DNA from 2 places in the Microbulbifer celer genome. Region 1 is predicted to be linked to the other one. Evidence: predicted binding sites of a transcription regulator. Region 1 holds the regulator's gene; the other holds the start of a gene.
The links. The regulator sigma-54, encoded in region 1, starts transcription at its own class of promoters, with help from an activator protein. The targets are predictions, from matches to a motif close to TGGCACANNNNTTGCNNT.
Positions count from the first base shown of each region.

Region 2: the regulator sigma-54 is predicted to act here: its motif matches at 1,950-1,967, upstream of nirB (nitrite reductase large subunit NirB).

Region 1 covers NZ_CP087715.1:691,480-699,251, reverse strand. Annotated here, with positions in the region: gene LPW13_RS02700 (KdsC family phosphatase) at 1-380, shown strand, start outside; gene lptC (LPS export ABC transporter periplasmic protein LptC) at 468-1,031, shown strand; gene lptA (lipopolysaccharide transport periplasmic protein LptA) at 1,018-1,560, shown strand; gene lptB (LPS export ABC transporter ATP-binding protein) at 1,716-2,441, shown strand; gene LPW13_RS02680 (RNA polymerase factor sigma-54) at 2,652-4,142, shown strand; gene hpf (ribosome hibernation-promoting factor, HPF/YfiA family) at 4,313-4,603, shown strand; gene ptsN (PTS IIA-like nitrogen regulatory protein PtsN) at 4,624-5,085, shown strand; gene rapZ (RNase adapter RapZ) at 5,179-6,045, shown strand; gene LPW13_RS02660 (HPr family phosphocarrier protein) at 6,084-6,353, shown strand; gene mgtE (magnesium transporter) at 6,468-7,772, shown strand, end outside.
Region 2 covers NZ_CP087715.1:328,150-335,921, forward strand. Annotated here, with positions in the region: gene nirB (nitrite reductase large subunit NirB) at 1-1,804, opposite strand, end outside; gene LPW13_RS01245 (bifunctional protein-serine/threonine kinase/phosphatase) at 2,119-3,840, opposite strand; gene LPW13_RS01250 (NarK family nitrate/nitrite MFS transporter) at 4,056-5,522, opposite strand; gene LPW13_RS01255 (NarK family nitrate/nitrite MFS transporter) at 5,609-7,102, opposite strand; gene LPW13_RS01260 (CmpA/NrtA family ABC transporter substrate-binding protein) at 7,460-7,772, opposite strand, start outside.

The sequences.
Region 1 (7,772 bases):
TGCAACAATCCGGTGTGGCGGTTGCCATTATCACCGGCCGCCGCAGTGGCCTGGTGGAGAAACGCGCGCACGATCTGGGGATCACCCGCTTGATCCAGGGCCGCGAAGACAAATATACCGCCTTCAAAGAGCTCTTCGCCGGAGAAAGCTACGACCTGGACAACATCGCCTATATTGGCGATGACTATCCGGATCTTCAGGTCATGACCCGGATCGGTTGCCCGATTGCAGTCCCCAATGCCGCGCCGCCAGTGCTGGAGCGCGCAATCTGGGTAACCACCCGGCAGGGCGGCGAAGGCGCCGTACGCGAGGTATGCGACCGCATCATGCAGGCCCAGGGCACATTTGATGCCGCCCTCGCCCCCTATATTGCGGAATAAGCAGTCACTGAACAGACAGTCACTGCACAAACAACCCCACGGCAATCCGCCCGTTTAACGGAAACAAGACTCAGGAAACAAGCCTACATGCGCACCTGGCTGCCACTGGTCATTGTGGTCTCACTGATTACCCTCGGACTCTGGTTTGTCGAGAGCCCGAGCCAGCCCCTGCTCGGCAAACGCCCGACTCAGCAGCAGCACAACAAGGCCCCGGACCTGGTTATCCGCGATGCCCGCACCCGCCATTACGGTGTAGAAGGCACCCTCGCCTATCAGGTGGACGCGGACCGCATCACTTTTTTCCAGTTTGCCCGCCGCGACCGCGCCGAACTGACGGAGCCCCGCATGATGTTCTATCAGGGAGAGGACTCCCGCTGGCGCACGGAATCCCGCACCGGTACCGCCATCAACAACGGACAGCGCGTAATCCTGAAAGGCAAGGTTGTGGTCAGCGAAATGCCACAGCCAGGCATCACCCTGCGCACGGATGAAATTGTACTCAAGCCCCGGGATGAATTCGCCGAAACGGACAAAGTTGTTACCATTAGTGACGGCGTCAACCGCACCACCGGCAAGGGCATGCGGGCTGACCTCAAACAAGACAAGGTAGAAATTCTGGCCAATGTGGAAAGCCGCTATGAAACCCATTGAATCCGCCCTCCCTCTGAAGCTGGCGCTGGGCACTGCCCTGCTGGTCTCTGCTCTACTCGGCAACCCCGCGCTGGCGCTACCTGGCGACCGCCAACAGCCGGTCAAGGTGTCGGCGGATAAACTCGAAGCCAATCGCAGTCAAAACCTGTCGGTCTATATCGGCAATGTGGTCATCACCCAGGGCTCCATGCAGATTCGCGCGGACCGGGTGGAAGTGCACGGCAACCCGGAAGGAGAGATCAACAAGGTAATCGCCACCGGCAAGCCAGCCCACTTCCAGCAGCAAGTGAAAGAGAGCACCAGCCCGGTAAAAGCCCGCGCACAGAAAATTGAATTCATGGTGGGCAAGGATTCCCTACTACTGACCGGCCAGGCCCATGTGGATCGCGATGGCAACACCCTGACCGCTGAACGGATCGATTATGACCTCAACAGTGAACAGATGCAGGCCCAGGGACGCTCGGAAAAAGAGCGGGTAGAAATGATCTGGAAACCGGAGTCCAAGCCGCAACCAGACAACAATCAATAAGTCCCTGATCAGTACCCCCTGACAGCAGCCCTCACCCCGCCGGACAGACTGCCCGGCGGATGCCACTGCAGCTCGCGGCGCCACTGGTACAGAGCCACTCCATCAGTCATGATTTAACCGCGGCGATAGCAGCCCCGGGAATTGCGGAAAATATTATGCCAACGCTGAGAGCGTTACATCTCGCCAAACAGTACAAGAAGCGCAAAGTCGTACAGGACGTGTCCGTCAGCGTCACCAGCGGTCAGGTCGTTGGTCTTCTGGGACCGAATGGCGCCGGCAAAACCACCTGCTTCTACATGATTGCCGGGCTGGTCCAGGCCGACGCCGGACAGGTTCTGATTGACGGCGAAGACATTACCAGCCTGTCCATGCACGGACGCGCACGCAAGGGTATCGGCTACCTGCCCCAGGAAGCCTCGGTTTTCCGCCGCCTGTCCGTACAGGACAATATTCTGGCCATCCTGGAAACCCGCAAGGACCTGAACCGCAGCCAGCGGCAGGAACAGCTGGAAGCCCTACTGAAGGAGTTCACCATTACCCATATCCGGGCAAGCCTGGGTATGGCCCTCTCCGGTGGTGAGCGCCGCCGGGTGGAAATCGCACGCGCACTGGCCACCAACCCCGCGTTTGTACTGCTGGACGAACCCTTCGCCGGGGTCGACCCCATCTCGGTGGGAGATATCAAGCAGATCATCCGACACTTGCGAGACCGGGGTATCGGCGTTCTGATCACCGATCACAACGTGCGCGAAACCCTGGATATCTGCGAAACCGCCTATATCGTCAGCGAGGGTCACATCATCGCCTCCGGCGCCCCCGCCGATGTACTGGCCAACAAGCAGGTACGCGATGTCTACCTGGGACACGAGTTCACAATTTGAGCGACTTTCGCATCAGTCATCCTCAACTTTGCCAGTCAGGTTGACGCTCATCACACTAATCACTTTTTCCTACCAGCACTGCTGATATTTTCGGCACACTTTTTGCTTGTGTTCCGTTTTTCTCCGGGGTAGTCTGCAGAAATCGAGTAATACGCCGCCCACTGTTCGGCGAAATCGCCTTTTGCCAGCATTTTCTGCGAATACAACCCTATGAAGCAGTCACTCCAGTTAAAACTCGGCACCCAGCTGACCATGACGCCCCAGCTGCAACAGGCCATTCGCCTGCTGCAGCTGTCGACGCTGGATCTACAACAGGAGATCCAGTCCGCGCTCGACAGCAATCCGCTCCTGGAATCCGAACAGGATGATCACGGCAGTGAAGCCGAACCCCAGCAACAGAACCAGCAGCAGGCCGAACCCCAGAACAACGGACAGGACAGCGCCGGCGAACGCAGCGAATCCACTGCCGATAGCGCCAATGGTACCGATGGTGCCGACGGCGACTGGAGCAGCGAAATTCCCGATGACCTGCCGGTGGACACCCACTGGGACGACATCTACACCAGCAGTTCCAGCTACACCGGTGAAGGCGACGAACTGTCACTGGACCAGCGCAATGCGGTCTCGGAGAGCCTGCGGGACCACCTCCAATGGCAACTGAACCTCACCGCACTGTCCGATGCCGACAAACAGATCGGTGAGTTGCTGATCGACGCCATCTCAACCAGCGGCTTTCTGGAGATCCCGACCGAAGAACTGGCCGCCGCCCAACAGGTGGACGAGGATGAAGTTCTCGCGGTCCTGAAAACCATTCAGCAATTCGAACCGGTCGGCTGTGGCGCCCGCGACCTGCGCGAAAGCCTGTTATTACAGCTGCAACAACTGCCGGATCACACCCCCTGGTTGCCCCAGGCGTTGATCGTAGTGGAGCAATACCTGGATCTGCTGGGCAAGCGCGACTTCCGCCAGCTGAGCCGGCGTACCCGCCTGAGCGAAGCGCAACTGGGCGAGGTCATGCGCCTGATCCAGACCCTGACCCCTTATCCCGGTGAGGCCTTTGGTGGCGAGGAGCCACATTACGTGGTGCCGGACGTAATCGTCAGCCGTAAACAGCAGCGCTGGGTAGTGGAACTGAACCCTGAAACCACCCCCAAGCTGCGTATCAATGACACCTATGCTGCGCTGATCAAACGCGCTGACAACTCCAGCGAGAACAATTACCTGCGTGACAATCTGCAGGAGGCGCGCTGGTTTCTGAAAAGCCTGCAGAGCCGCCACGAGACCCTGCTCAAAGTGGCCAGCTGCATTGTAGAAAAACAACAGGGCTTTTTTGAACAGGGACCGGAAGCAATGAAACCCATGGTGCTGGCCAATGTGGCAGAAACCATCGGCATGCACGAATCCACCATTTCCCGGGTCACCACCCAGAAGTACATGCTCACTCCCCGGGGGGTGTTTGAGCTCAAGTACTTCTTTTCCAGCCACGTAAGTACCGACTCCGGCGAGGACGCCTCCTCCACCGCCATTCGCGCACTGATCCGCAAGCTCATCGATGCCGAACCGCCGCGCAAACCCCTGTCGGACAACAAGATCACCCAGGAGCTGGACACCCAGGGCATCAAGGTCGCTCGCCGCACCGTGGCCAAGTATCGGGAGTCCATGGGCATTCCTTCCTCCAGCGACAGAAAACGGCTGGTTTAGCGACTACCCTGAGAGTGACTCTCTCCCCCAAATCGGTTCTTAGCGCGCCAATCTGCACGACCAATGACCACTGGGCGAGTGTATCCTTCCATTCTGGCGAACTTCCTAGTAGGGTTGCCGCCCTGACAGGGGGTGCCGCCGTTTGTGTTGTACCCGAAGAGGAGAAATCCATGCAGATCAATATCAGTGGCCACCATGTGGAAGTCACACCGGCCATTCGCGATTACTGCCTGAACAAACTGGACAAACTCTCCCGCCACCACGATCTGATCACCAATACCGAGGTGATTCTGTCTGTTGAGAAACTTATCCAGAAAGCCGAGGCCCGTGTACACGTGAACGGCAAGGATGTGTTTGCAGACTCGGAGTCAGAAGACATGTACGCTGCGATCGATGGCCTCACCGATAAACTGGACCGACAGCTTCTCAGACACAAAGAAAAGTTACGCAGTCACCGTTAGATACCAGTAACCGCTAAGTTATGACATTGGAAGCATTACTCTCTCCCCGCCTGAGCCTGTGCCATTTGGCGGGGAGCAGCAAAAAAAAGCTGCTCCTCAATATCGCCCAGGCGATTTCAGAGCAATACCCGGAACTGGACTCCGATACCGTATTCAACCAGCTCGTGGCCCGAGAGCGCCTGGGCTCCACGGGCATCGGTGACGGCGTGGCCATTCCCCACTGCCGTCTGCCGGGCTGCGAAAAGCCGATCGGGGTGCTGTGCACCACATCCCCGGCGGTTGATTTTGATGCCATCGACCGCCAGCCGGTAGACCTGCTGTTTGCCTTGCTGGTACCAGAAGATTCCGAACAGGAACACCTGGATACCCTGGCAGAGATCGCCGCCCTGTTCAGTGACAGTCGCGTGCGCGAAAAGCTGCGTGAGGCGGATTCCAGCGATGCACTCTATGCACTGGCCATCAACAGCGCCGCCGCGGCATAATTAGCAGAATCTTCATTGACAACGCCCGGGCAACCGGGCACTGGGTGGGCAAAACACCAGTAATCCCCACAACCAGCAAGGAGTGCTCGATTCATGCGTCTGGTCATAATCAGTGGTCGCTCGGGCTCCGGTAAAAGCTCAGCCCTGCAACTGCTGGAAGATGTCGGCTTCAATTGTATCGACAACCTTCCCGCCAGCCTGCTGCCGGAACTGGTCAGGCGTGTCTCCGAGGAGCCGCAGCAGGAAAACCGGGAAATCCAGCTCGCGCTCGGTATCGATGCCCGCAACCTGTGGCACGATGTCAACAAGGCCCCCAAGGTCATCCGCGAACTTCGTGAAAGTGGCGTCGACTGCGACGTAGTGTATCTGGACGCCCGCTCCCCGGTGCTGGTACAGCGTTTCAGCGAAACCCGCCGCAAACACCCACTGTCAGACAGCCGCACCCATTTGCTGGAAGCCCTCAACCGCGAGAAAGAGATGCTGGCACCGCTGGCGTCCATGGCCGACCTGGTAGTAGATACCAGCAGCCTCAGCCTGCACCAGCTGCGCGACCAGATAAAATCCCGGGTGGTGGGTAAAGACTCCCCCGGCATGGCCATTCTGTTCCAGTCGTTTGGCTTCAAACACGGCGTGCCGGTAGACGCAGACCTGGTGTTCGATCTGCGCTGCCTGCCCAACCCCTACTGGGTAGAGGAGCTGCGCAACAAAACCGGTATGGACCCGGAGGTAGCGGAGTTTCTGCGCTCCCACGAAGAGACCGAAGCCATGCAACGGGATATCACCCATTTTCTGGAGCGCTGGCTGCCGTCATACCAGCAGAGCAATCGCAGTTACACCTGCGTCGCCATCGGCTGCACCGGCGGCCGGCATCGCTCGGTCTATATGGTGGAGCAGCTCGCGAAGACCTTTGCCAGCCAGTTCAAAAACATACAGATTCGCCACCGCGAGCAACAGAAATAGCCCGGCCCCGGCCAGTAACAGTCACTACAGATCCGTCCATGCAAAAAAGCCGCATCACCATCATCAATAAACTCGGTCTGCACGCCCGCGCCGCAAGCAAACTGGCACAGACCAGCGCACGCTTCTCCTCTGAAGTGAAAGTGTTATGCCAGGGGAAGTCCGTGGACGGCAAAAGCGTGATGGCACTGATGCTGCTGGCGGCCGGAAAAGGCGTCGAGCTGGAACTGGAGATCGATGGCCGCGATGAAGAAGCCGCGCACGAGGCAATCTGCACGCTGATCAACGACCGCTTTGGCGAGGGTGAGTAACCGCCTTCCCGGCGATTTCGCCCCTGAGCCTGTCCCCCGCCTGCGGCAATATCTCCCCGCGCCGCTGGCGGCTATAATCACCCCATTTCGAATCAACGGTTCCGCAGGTATTCCGTGCCCAACAACGCTCCCACCGACATCGAGTTCCGCACCCAGAGCCAACTGGGGGAACTCTATGCGGCCCTGGACAGCGGCACCGGACGTGAAGTGCAGCGCATGCTGCACACCCTGTCCCCGCAGAATATCGCCGAGTTGCTGGAAAGTTCACCGCCACGTATTCGCCAGCTACTGTGGAAGCTGATCGATAGCGACGTTGAGGGGGAAGTACTCCAGGAGCTGCCGGACGAAGTACAGGCACAGATCCTCGCCACCATGGACACCGATGAAATGGTGGCGGTGATGGAAGGGCTCGACGCCGACGACGTGGCAGACCTGCTGCAGCAGCTGCCCGAGCGGGTGATGGGCGAAGTGCTCTCCGCCATGAGCGAAAACGACCGCCAGCGAGTAGAGCGCGTCCTGCCTTACGATGAAGAGACCGCTGGCGGCCTGATGGACACGGATACCGTATCCGTGCGACCCAATCTGCCGCTGGAAGTGGTACTGCGCTATCTGCGCCGCCACGAGCGGCTTCCGGAATCCACCGACAGCCTGTTTGTGGTCAACCGGCGCGATCAGTTTATCGGCCTGCTGCCCCTGACCAAACTGCTCACCTCCTCACCCAATGCCACGGTGCGCGAAGTGATGACCACGGATGTAAAGCCGATCCCCGCAGATATGCCGGATGCGGAAGTGGCACAGCTGTTTGCCAAGTACGACTGGATCACCGCGCCGGTGGTAGACGGTGAAGACCGGCTGCTGGGACGGATCACCATTGATGACGTGGTGGACGTCATCCGCGAAGATGCGGATCACTCGCTGATGAGTCTAGCTGGCCTCGACGAGGAAGAAGACACCTTTGCGCCGATCATCCGCACAGCGCCACGGCGCGCTGTCTGGCTCGGCATCAACCTGCTTACGGCACTGCTCGCGTCCTGGGTCATCAACCTGTTCCAGGGCACCATCGACAAGGTGGTGGCGCTGGCGGTGCTGATGCCGATTGTAGCCAGTATGGGGGGCGTAGCAGGCAGCCAGACCCTGACGGTGGTGATCCGCGGTATGGCTCTGGGGCAGATCGGGCGCAGCAATCTGCGCTGGCTGCTGTCCCGGGAGCTGGGGACCGGTGCCCTGAACGGTATCCTGTGGTCTGCGGTTATGGGGGGCATTGCCGCGCTGTGGTTTGGGGATTGGCGCATTGCGGTGATTATCATTGCCGCGATGCTGATCAATCTGATTACCGCGGCGGTGGCCGGCGCGATACTACCGGTAGTATTGCGCGCGCTGCGCATTGATCCGGCCCTGGCCGGCGGGGTCGCGCTAACC
Region 2 (7,772 bases), 360 kb from region 1:
CCACCCGCTGACCACCGGTAATCTTCGTGTACAGATCGTATTTCTTTGCCACCTGGCCCAGCACAATCAGCTTGTCCGGGGTAATTTCACCGCCCGGCACACGCGGTACCACAGAATAGGTACCGTTCTTCTGCATATTGGCCATAAACGTATCGTTGGTGTCCTGCAGACCAACGTGGGGTTTTTCCAGGATGTGATCGTTCCAAAGGGAAGCAAAAATGGAAGCCGCGGTAGGCTTGCAGATTTCACAGCCCCTACCGGAGCCGTGCTTCTTCAGTAACTCGTCGAAAGTCTTGATCTCTTCCACCTGTACCATGTGGAAAATTTCCTGACGGGTATAGGGGAAGTGGGGGCACAGGTCGTTATTGACCTCCATACCCAGCGCCGCCAGTTCCGTATCCACCACATTTTTCAGTAGCGCGGAACAACCGCCGCAACCGGTTGCCGCTTTGGTGCAATCTTTGACCTCGCCCACAGAGCAGCAACCGCCCTGTACCGCGCCGACGATATCGCCCTTGCTCACGTTGTGGCAGGAACAGATAGTGGCGGTATCCGGTAGTGCATCGGCACCGAGGGCGGGCGCGGCGCCATCCAGTGCCGGTAGAATCAACTGTTCCGGGTGCTCCGGCAGATCCATATCGTTCAGGTGATACTGCAGCAGGGTGTCGTAATCGGCGGCGTCGCCCACCAGCACCGCACCGCGCAGTTTCTTGCCTTCGCTGTCGGTGATCATGCGCTTGTACACGCCGGTCTGTTCATCCACGAAGGTAATTGCAGCGGATCCTTCGGCGCGGCCGTGGGCATCGCCGATGGAGCCCACATCCACACCCAGCAGCTTCAGCTTGGTACTCATGTCCGCGCCGTTGAACTCACCGGCTTCACCACACAGCAGAGATACCGCGGTGCGGGCCATGGTGTAGCCCGGAGCCACCAGGCCGTAGATGAAGTTGTTGAACAGGGCACATTCGCCGATGGCAAAAATATTCTTGTCCGACGTGCGGCAGTGATTGTCGATCACGATACCGCCGCGCTCGCCCAGCTCAATGCCGGCAGATTTTGCCAGTGAGTCTTCCGGACGGATACCGGCGGAGAAGACGATCAGATCGGTTTTCAGTTCTTTGTCGCCTTTGAACTGCATACGCAGACGGCCGCCATCAACCTCCTCAATCAATTCGGTAGCGGTGCTGGTGTGTACCGTCACACCCAGATCTTCAATTTTCTCCCGCAGCAGGTTGGAACCGCCTTCATCCAGCTGGACCGACATCAGGCCGGGGGCAAATTCCACCACATGGGCTTCCAGACCCAGTTGCTTCAGCGCGTTGGCCGCCTCAAGGCCCAGCAGACCGCCGCCAACAACCACGCCTATCTTGCCGTCTTTGGCCGCGGCCTGGATTTTGTCGAGATCTTCCAGGGTGCGGTAGACAAAGCACTTGTCGTGTTTGTGGCCGGGAATGGGCGGAACAAAGGGATAGGAGCCGGTAGCCAGCACCAGGTGATCGTAGGGTTCAGAAGCACCGCTGGCGGAAGTGACGACTTTGGCCTCGCGGTCGATGCTGACAGCCGCATCATTCAGGCGCAGGTCGTAACCCCATTCGCGGTACTGTTCAACCTTGCCCATGGCCAGGTCGTCCGCGGTACGGCCGCCGAAATATTCAGAGAGGTGTACCCGGTCGTACGCGGGGCGGGGTTCGGCGCAGAATACCAACACGTCGAACATTTCCCGCTCGGGGCGGTTCGCCAGTTGTTCCAGGAAGTGGTGACCCACCATGCCGTTGCCGATGACGACGATTTTTTGCTTAACCATAATCTCTGCCGTTGCTGTCTGAAGTTCACGGCAGGAAGGAAAGGGCGTGGGGCGGGTGTCAGCGCAGCACGGACGTTCCCTCTTCTCTGCCGAAGAGTTTCAGGCGCCGTTGCCTTGCTAAAAAATTTGGAATTGTGTTTAAGGTTATTCAATCTCTGTGCCAACTCCGGAAGGGCACCGGATAGTGGGGAATCCGCAGGGATTGTGAGAAAAAACGATGATTGCGCACCCAGCGATGCACCAAGTTGGTGTGCAGTTTGTTTTTTCGCCCCAGGATGGCACTTTCCTGTCTGAAAGTGCCAGGGGAGATGTCATCAGAGAAAGTGCAGCAGGTGAGACAGTAACAACAGCAGCGCAATCAGTTGCCAGAACAGTAATGGATTACGCTCCATCAGCGGCGCCTTGTTCCTGCTGATGAACTTCTTGTTGGGCGTGCCGAGATCGTGCACCATTTCCGAAAGCGCCGGGTAACGATACTGTGGGTCCGGAGCACAGGCCCGACGCAAGGCGCCGTCTACCCATTCCGGCAGGTCCTCGCGACGCTGACAGGCGCTGATATAACGCAGGCTGGCGTAATTCTTCAGCCGGTACTGACTGCTGCCGAAGCGCTCCTTATATGGGTATTCGCCGGTGAGCATCTCGTAGCAGATTATTCCCAGGGAAAATATATCCGAGCGATGGCTCGCGGCATCGGAGATGAAGTATTCCGGGGCACAGTAATTTTTGCTTCCCGGTGGCGCACTGTCCTGGTAGCGCAGCAACTCCTCAAGCCCTGCCGCGTGGGCACCCCCCAGGTCGATCAGTTTCAGGCGACCACTGTTATCCACCATGATATTTTCCGGCTTCAGGTCTCCGTGCACAATTTCCAGTCGCTGCAACCGGCGCAACGCACTCACCAGCTGCTGGACCATATTGCGCACCTGATCCAGTGCTGGCTCCGGATTCAGCTGCATCCACTGCCGCAGGTTCTGGCCTTCCACATACTCCATTACATGGTAGAGAAAGCGGCGATCCTTCTTCGGCGGGAAGATTTTCACCACTCCGGGGTGATCCAGCCGGCGCCCAGTCCACTCCTCGGCGATAAAGCGCTCGATGTAGGTCGGATCATCGACGAAATTTTCCGACGGCGCCTTCAGCGCCCGCAGCGCATCCGTTTCCATATCTCGCACCAGGTACAGGTAGCTGCGGCTGGAAGCATGGAGTTCCTGCAAAACCTCGAAGCCATCAATCCTGTTCCCGGCCTGTAGCGGTGGCGGAAAGGGCAGCTGACGGGTCGCCAGCATCAGATCATCCGTCTCCGGAGACTCGAGTGCATTCACCCGGCACAGCGCTACGCTCAGATTATCCTTACTGCCGTTTTCCAGTGCCGCAGTGATCAGTGGACGCGTGGACTCCAGGCTGTGCTCGGACAGAATCTGTGCGAACAGCGGCTGCGGCACAAAATCGTGAATCCCGTCCGTAGTCACACAAAACAGGTCCCCCGTCTCCAGTGGCTCCTGTCGGTAATCCACCTCGATATGCGCATCCATCCCCAGCGCCCGGCTCAGAAAAGTGCGCCCCGGCCCCAGCGTACGGCTGTGATCCCGCGTCAGACACTCCAGCCTGCCATCCCGCAGCCGGTAAATCCGCGAATCCCCGATATGAATCAGATGCGCCGTCGCCCCTTTTAGCACCACCGCAGAAAACGTCGTCAGCCAACCCCGCTGCACCTCATCCGCACCACCGCTCTGGCGATACAACCAACCGTTCAACGCGTGCAACACCCGCGCCGCCGCCTGATTCACCGACCACGAATCCGGCGTACTGTAATAGTCGGAAATAAACCCACTCACCGCCGCCCGCGCCGCCGCCCCGCCGGCCTCCGCACTGCCCACCCCATCGGCAATCGCCGCCAGCGAACCGCGATAACGCAACTCACTGCCGCTTGCCCGATAGACCGCCACCGCATCATCGTTATAGGCGCGCTGGCCGGACTCGGTGGCAGTGGCGAACTCCAGTTTTTCCATGGTCGTGGATTGTGTGTAGGGTTCAGGCAATGTCGTTTCGCAGATATCTTTCAAAATAGGTGGTTACTAGTATGAAGGTTGATGTGAAGCCGGGTGCTGGTAAGCCTTTGCAGGACCTTCAAAAACAGGATGTTTTTGCAGAGCCCCCATGGATGGGTTGAGGGGGGGCGCCTAGCTCGTGTCCTGCAAAGGCTTACCAGCACTCGGCGCCCGGAACGAGTTCCGGAGCGCGATAAAATCCAGAATCAGGCAACATCAATCAATGAAACACTGCCATCGGGCATGACTTCTGCCATCTGGCCTTCCGGTTCTTCCAGGAACAGCAGCGTTACAAAGCCCAGCACCGCCGTACTCGCAATCACCAGAAAGAACGTCTCATAAGAGACCATACTCAAAATCGTTAGATAAAACACCGCGCCCACATTCCCGTAGGCACCCGTCATCCCCGCAATCTGACCCGTCAGACGACGCTTGATCAACGGCACCACCGCAAACACCGCCCCCTCACCAGACTGCACAAAGAAAGAGCACGCCATCGCCGCAGCCACCGCCAGATACAACGGCCACTCGGCATCGATTGTACTCATCACAAAATACCCGATCGCCAGGCCCGCAGTCAGAATCAGCAGCGTACTCTTGCGCCCGAAGCGATCACTGATCAGACCGCCCGCCGGGCGCGACATCAGGTTCATGAACGCATACGCCGAAGCCAGCAAACCCGCCTGCACCGGATCCAGGGTAAACGTCTCCGAGAAAAACAACGGCAGCATGGAGATGACCGCAAGCTCGGAACCAAAAGTGGCAAAGTACAGAATATTCAGCACCGCCACCTGCTTGAACTTGTAACGGTGTATCGGCTCCGGCAGCTTCACGAAAACTTCTTTATTGATGTCGTAACACTTCTTCGCATCAAACACATAGAGCGCGGCGAGCGAGAGATAGATCGCAATGGCCAGCGGCATCGCCAGCATATCCACACCCGCCGGAGACAGCTTCCAGGTCAGCAGTGCCAGTGCCGCATACATCGGAATCTTCATGATCAGCAGCAGCACAAAATCCGAAGGGCTGGAAACCTCCATACCGCCAATTTTTTTCGGCTTGAAATAGGTGCCGCCTTTGGGGGTATCGGTCACGGACTTGTAGTAAATCACACTGTAAACCAGCGCCATGATCCCGGTAATACCGATGGCGTAGCGCCAGCCATCCTCACCGCCAAACAGCAGGGCTATTGTGGGCAGACTCATGGCGCCCGCGGCAGAACCGAAATTACCCCAGCCGCCGTAGATACCTTCCGCGGTACCCAGCTGTTTGGCCGGGAACCACTCGGATACCATGCGGATACCGATCACAAAGCCTGCACCGATAAAGCCCAGCAGGAAACGACCAATGGCCGCCTGAATAAAGTTCTCCGCCAGCGCAAAGATAAAGCAGGGAATACTGCTCACCGCCAATAGCAGTGAATAGGTTACACGCGGCCCGTACTTATCCGTCAGCATACCGATGATGACCCGTGCCGGAATAGTGAGCGCCACGTTCAGGATCAGCAGGGTTTTCACCTGATCCTTGGTCAGCGATAGGCTGTCGGCAATAGCCACCAGCAACGGTGCATGGTTGAACCAGGCAAAAAAAGTAATAAAGAAAGCGATCCAGGTCAGGTGCAGCACCCGGATTTTTCCCTTGAAGGAAAACAGATTTAAGGAGTCACTGGACATCGTTCTATCCCGTTAGTGTATGAACTTTCATGTCTCCTCCATATCTTCTGAACAATGGACCACACACCTGAGCCAGGCGAAGTCAATCAGGCCACATCAATCAGGGAAACACTGCCGTCTGGCATGACTTCAGCCATGTGCCCTTCGGGCTCTTCCAGCAGCAGGAGAATGACAAAACTGAATACCGCGGTACCGGCGATCACCAGGAAGAACGTCTGGTAAGAAACCAGCGACAGCACCGTCAGAAAAAACACTGCGCCCACATTGCCGTAGGCACCGGTCATGCCCGCCACCTGCCCGGTCAAACGACGTTTCACCAGTGGCACCACAGCGAATACCGCACCGGCACCGGCCTGAACAAAGAAAGAGCACGCCATGGCCGCCGCTACCGCCAGGTACAGCGGCCAGCTAGCGCCGATCTGGCTCATCAGCAGGTAACCACAGGCCAGGCCCGCCACCAGGATCATCAGTACCGGCTTGCGACCGTACTTGTCACTCAGCAGGCCACCGGTGGGGCGGGAAACCAGGTTCATGAAGGAGTAGGCGGAGGCGACCAGACCAGCCTTCACCGGATCGAGGGTAAAGGTCTCGAAGAAGAACAGCGGCAACATGGAGATTACCGCCAGTTCGGAGCCGAAGGTGGCGAAGTACAGCACGTTGAGAATCGCCACCTGCTTGAACTTGTAGCGGTGGATCGGCGCCGGCGGGCTGCTGAATACTTCGCGATTGATGCTCCAGGTTTTTTTCAGCTCCAGCAGATACAGCCCGGTCAACGCGGAGTAAATAGCCCAGGTCCAGAACTCGCTCAACAGGCCAACGCCGGCGGGGGAGAGCTTCCACGCCAGCAGCGCCAGGGCGCCGTACATGGGCAGTTTCATCAGCAGCAGTAAAAAGAAATCCCCGGCACTGGTCACTTCCATCGCGCCGATCTTTTTCGGCTTGAAATAGGTAGCCCCCTTGGGGGTATCGGTCACGCTGTTGTAGTAGATCACGCTGTAAATCAGTGCGATCACGCCGGTGACGCCAATGGCGTAGCGCCAGCCGTCTTCTCCGCCAAACAGCAGCGCAATGGCGGGCAGGCAGATGGCGCCGACGGCGGAGCCGAAGTTGCCCCAGCCACCGTATACGCCCTCCGCAGTGCCCAAGTGGCGCGCGGGAAACCATTCGGAAACCATGCGGATGCCGATCACAAAGCCGGCGCCGATAAAGCCCATCAGGAAGCGCGCGATCGCCGCCTGAACAAAGTTGTCGGCCAGCGCAAACACGAAGCAGGGGAGGCTGCCCACCGCGAGCAGCACAGAAAATGTCAGGCGCGGACCGTATTTGTCGGTCAGCATGCCGATGATCATGCGCGCGGGAATGGTCAGCGCCACATTCAGGATTAACAGGGTCTTCACCTGATCCGGTGTCAGGGAGAGACTCTCGGCGATCGCCATCATCAGTGGGGCGTGACTGAACCAGGTAAAAAAGCACAGGAAAAATGCCAGCCACGTCAGGTGCAGTACTTTTACGTTGCCGCGGAAAGACAACAGGTTGAGCGATTCGGTGTGATTCCCACCGGTGTTTGATCGAGTGGACATGCTTCTCTCACCATCGGTCTACATCAATTGAGCGTTTTGCGGGCATAAAAAAAGTCCACGGGTACAGCGGTGCTGTAGCCGGTGGACTTCATTGCCCGTGGTGAAGCGTTGCCTGACGGCTATCCGTCTTGCTTCACTTATTGTTGTGTTTGAGGTGCCGTCTGAATCTGGAACGGAGCGGATCAGCGGCGACCTTCATTGCAAGATATTCAATATCTGTGCCATTGCTGTGCGACTCGCTCTGTGCGGTGCGCGGCGGCGGCTTGTGGTAGGGCAGGGAGAATACGTGGGGCGCAAGCATAAAGTGCCACGCCCCGTTTTGGGGTTATGACTGCACTTTTGCTGGGCGCCCTGCCATCAAACGGTGCGCGTGTTATGTGAGTTCAGGTTGCGTAGGAAATCCAGCGTCTGCTGATACAGGTCAGCGCGGAATACTTGTGCTTCCTCTTCATTTATGGAGGCAATTTCGTTGCATAGTGAAAGCAATTCTCGCGCTTTCTTTTCCGTTGGGCGGCCATGATCGCTCTGGAAATTGGAAAACAGGTGCCAGCCTGGGTTGGTGGTGGGAGGGGAGCCGGGACGGATGCTGAGCCTGTCATCCAATGAAGGGGTCAGCGTCTCCCGGGGCAGGTTCAGGTAATTTTCACGGCCCAGCAAGCCCACGGCATCC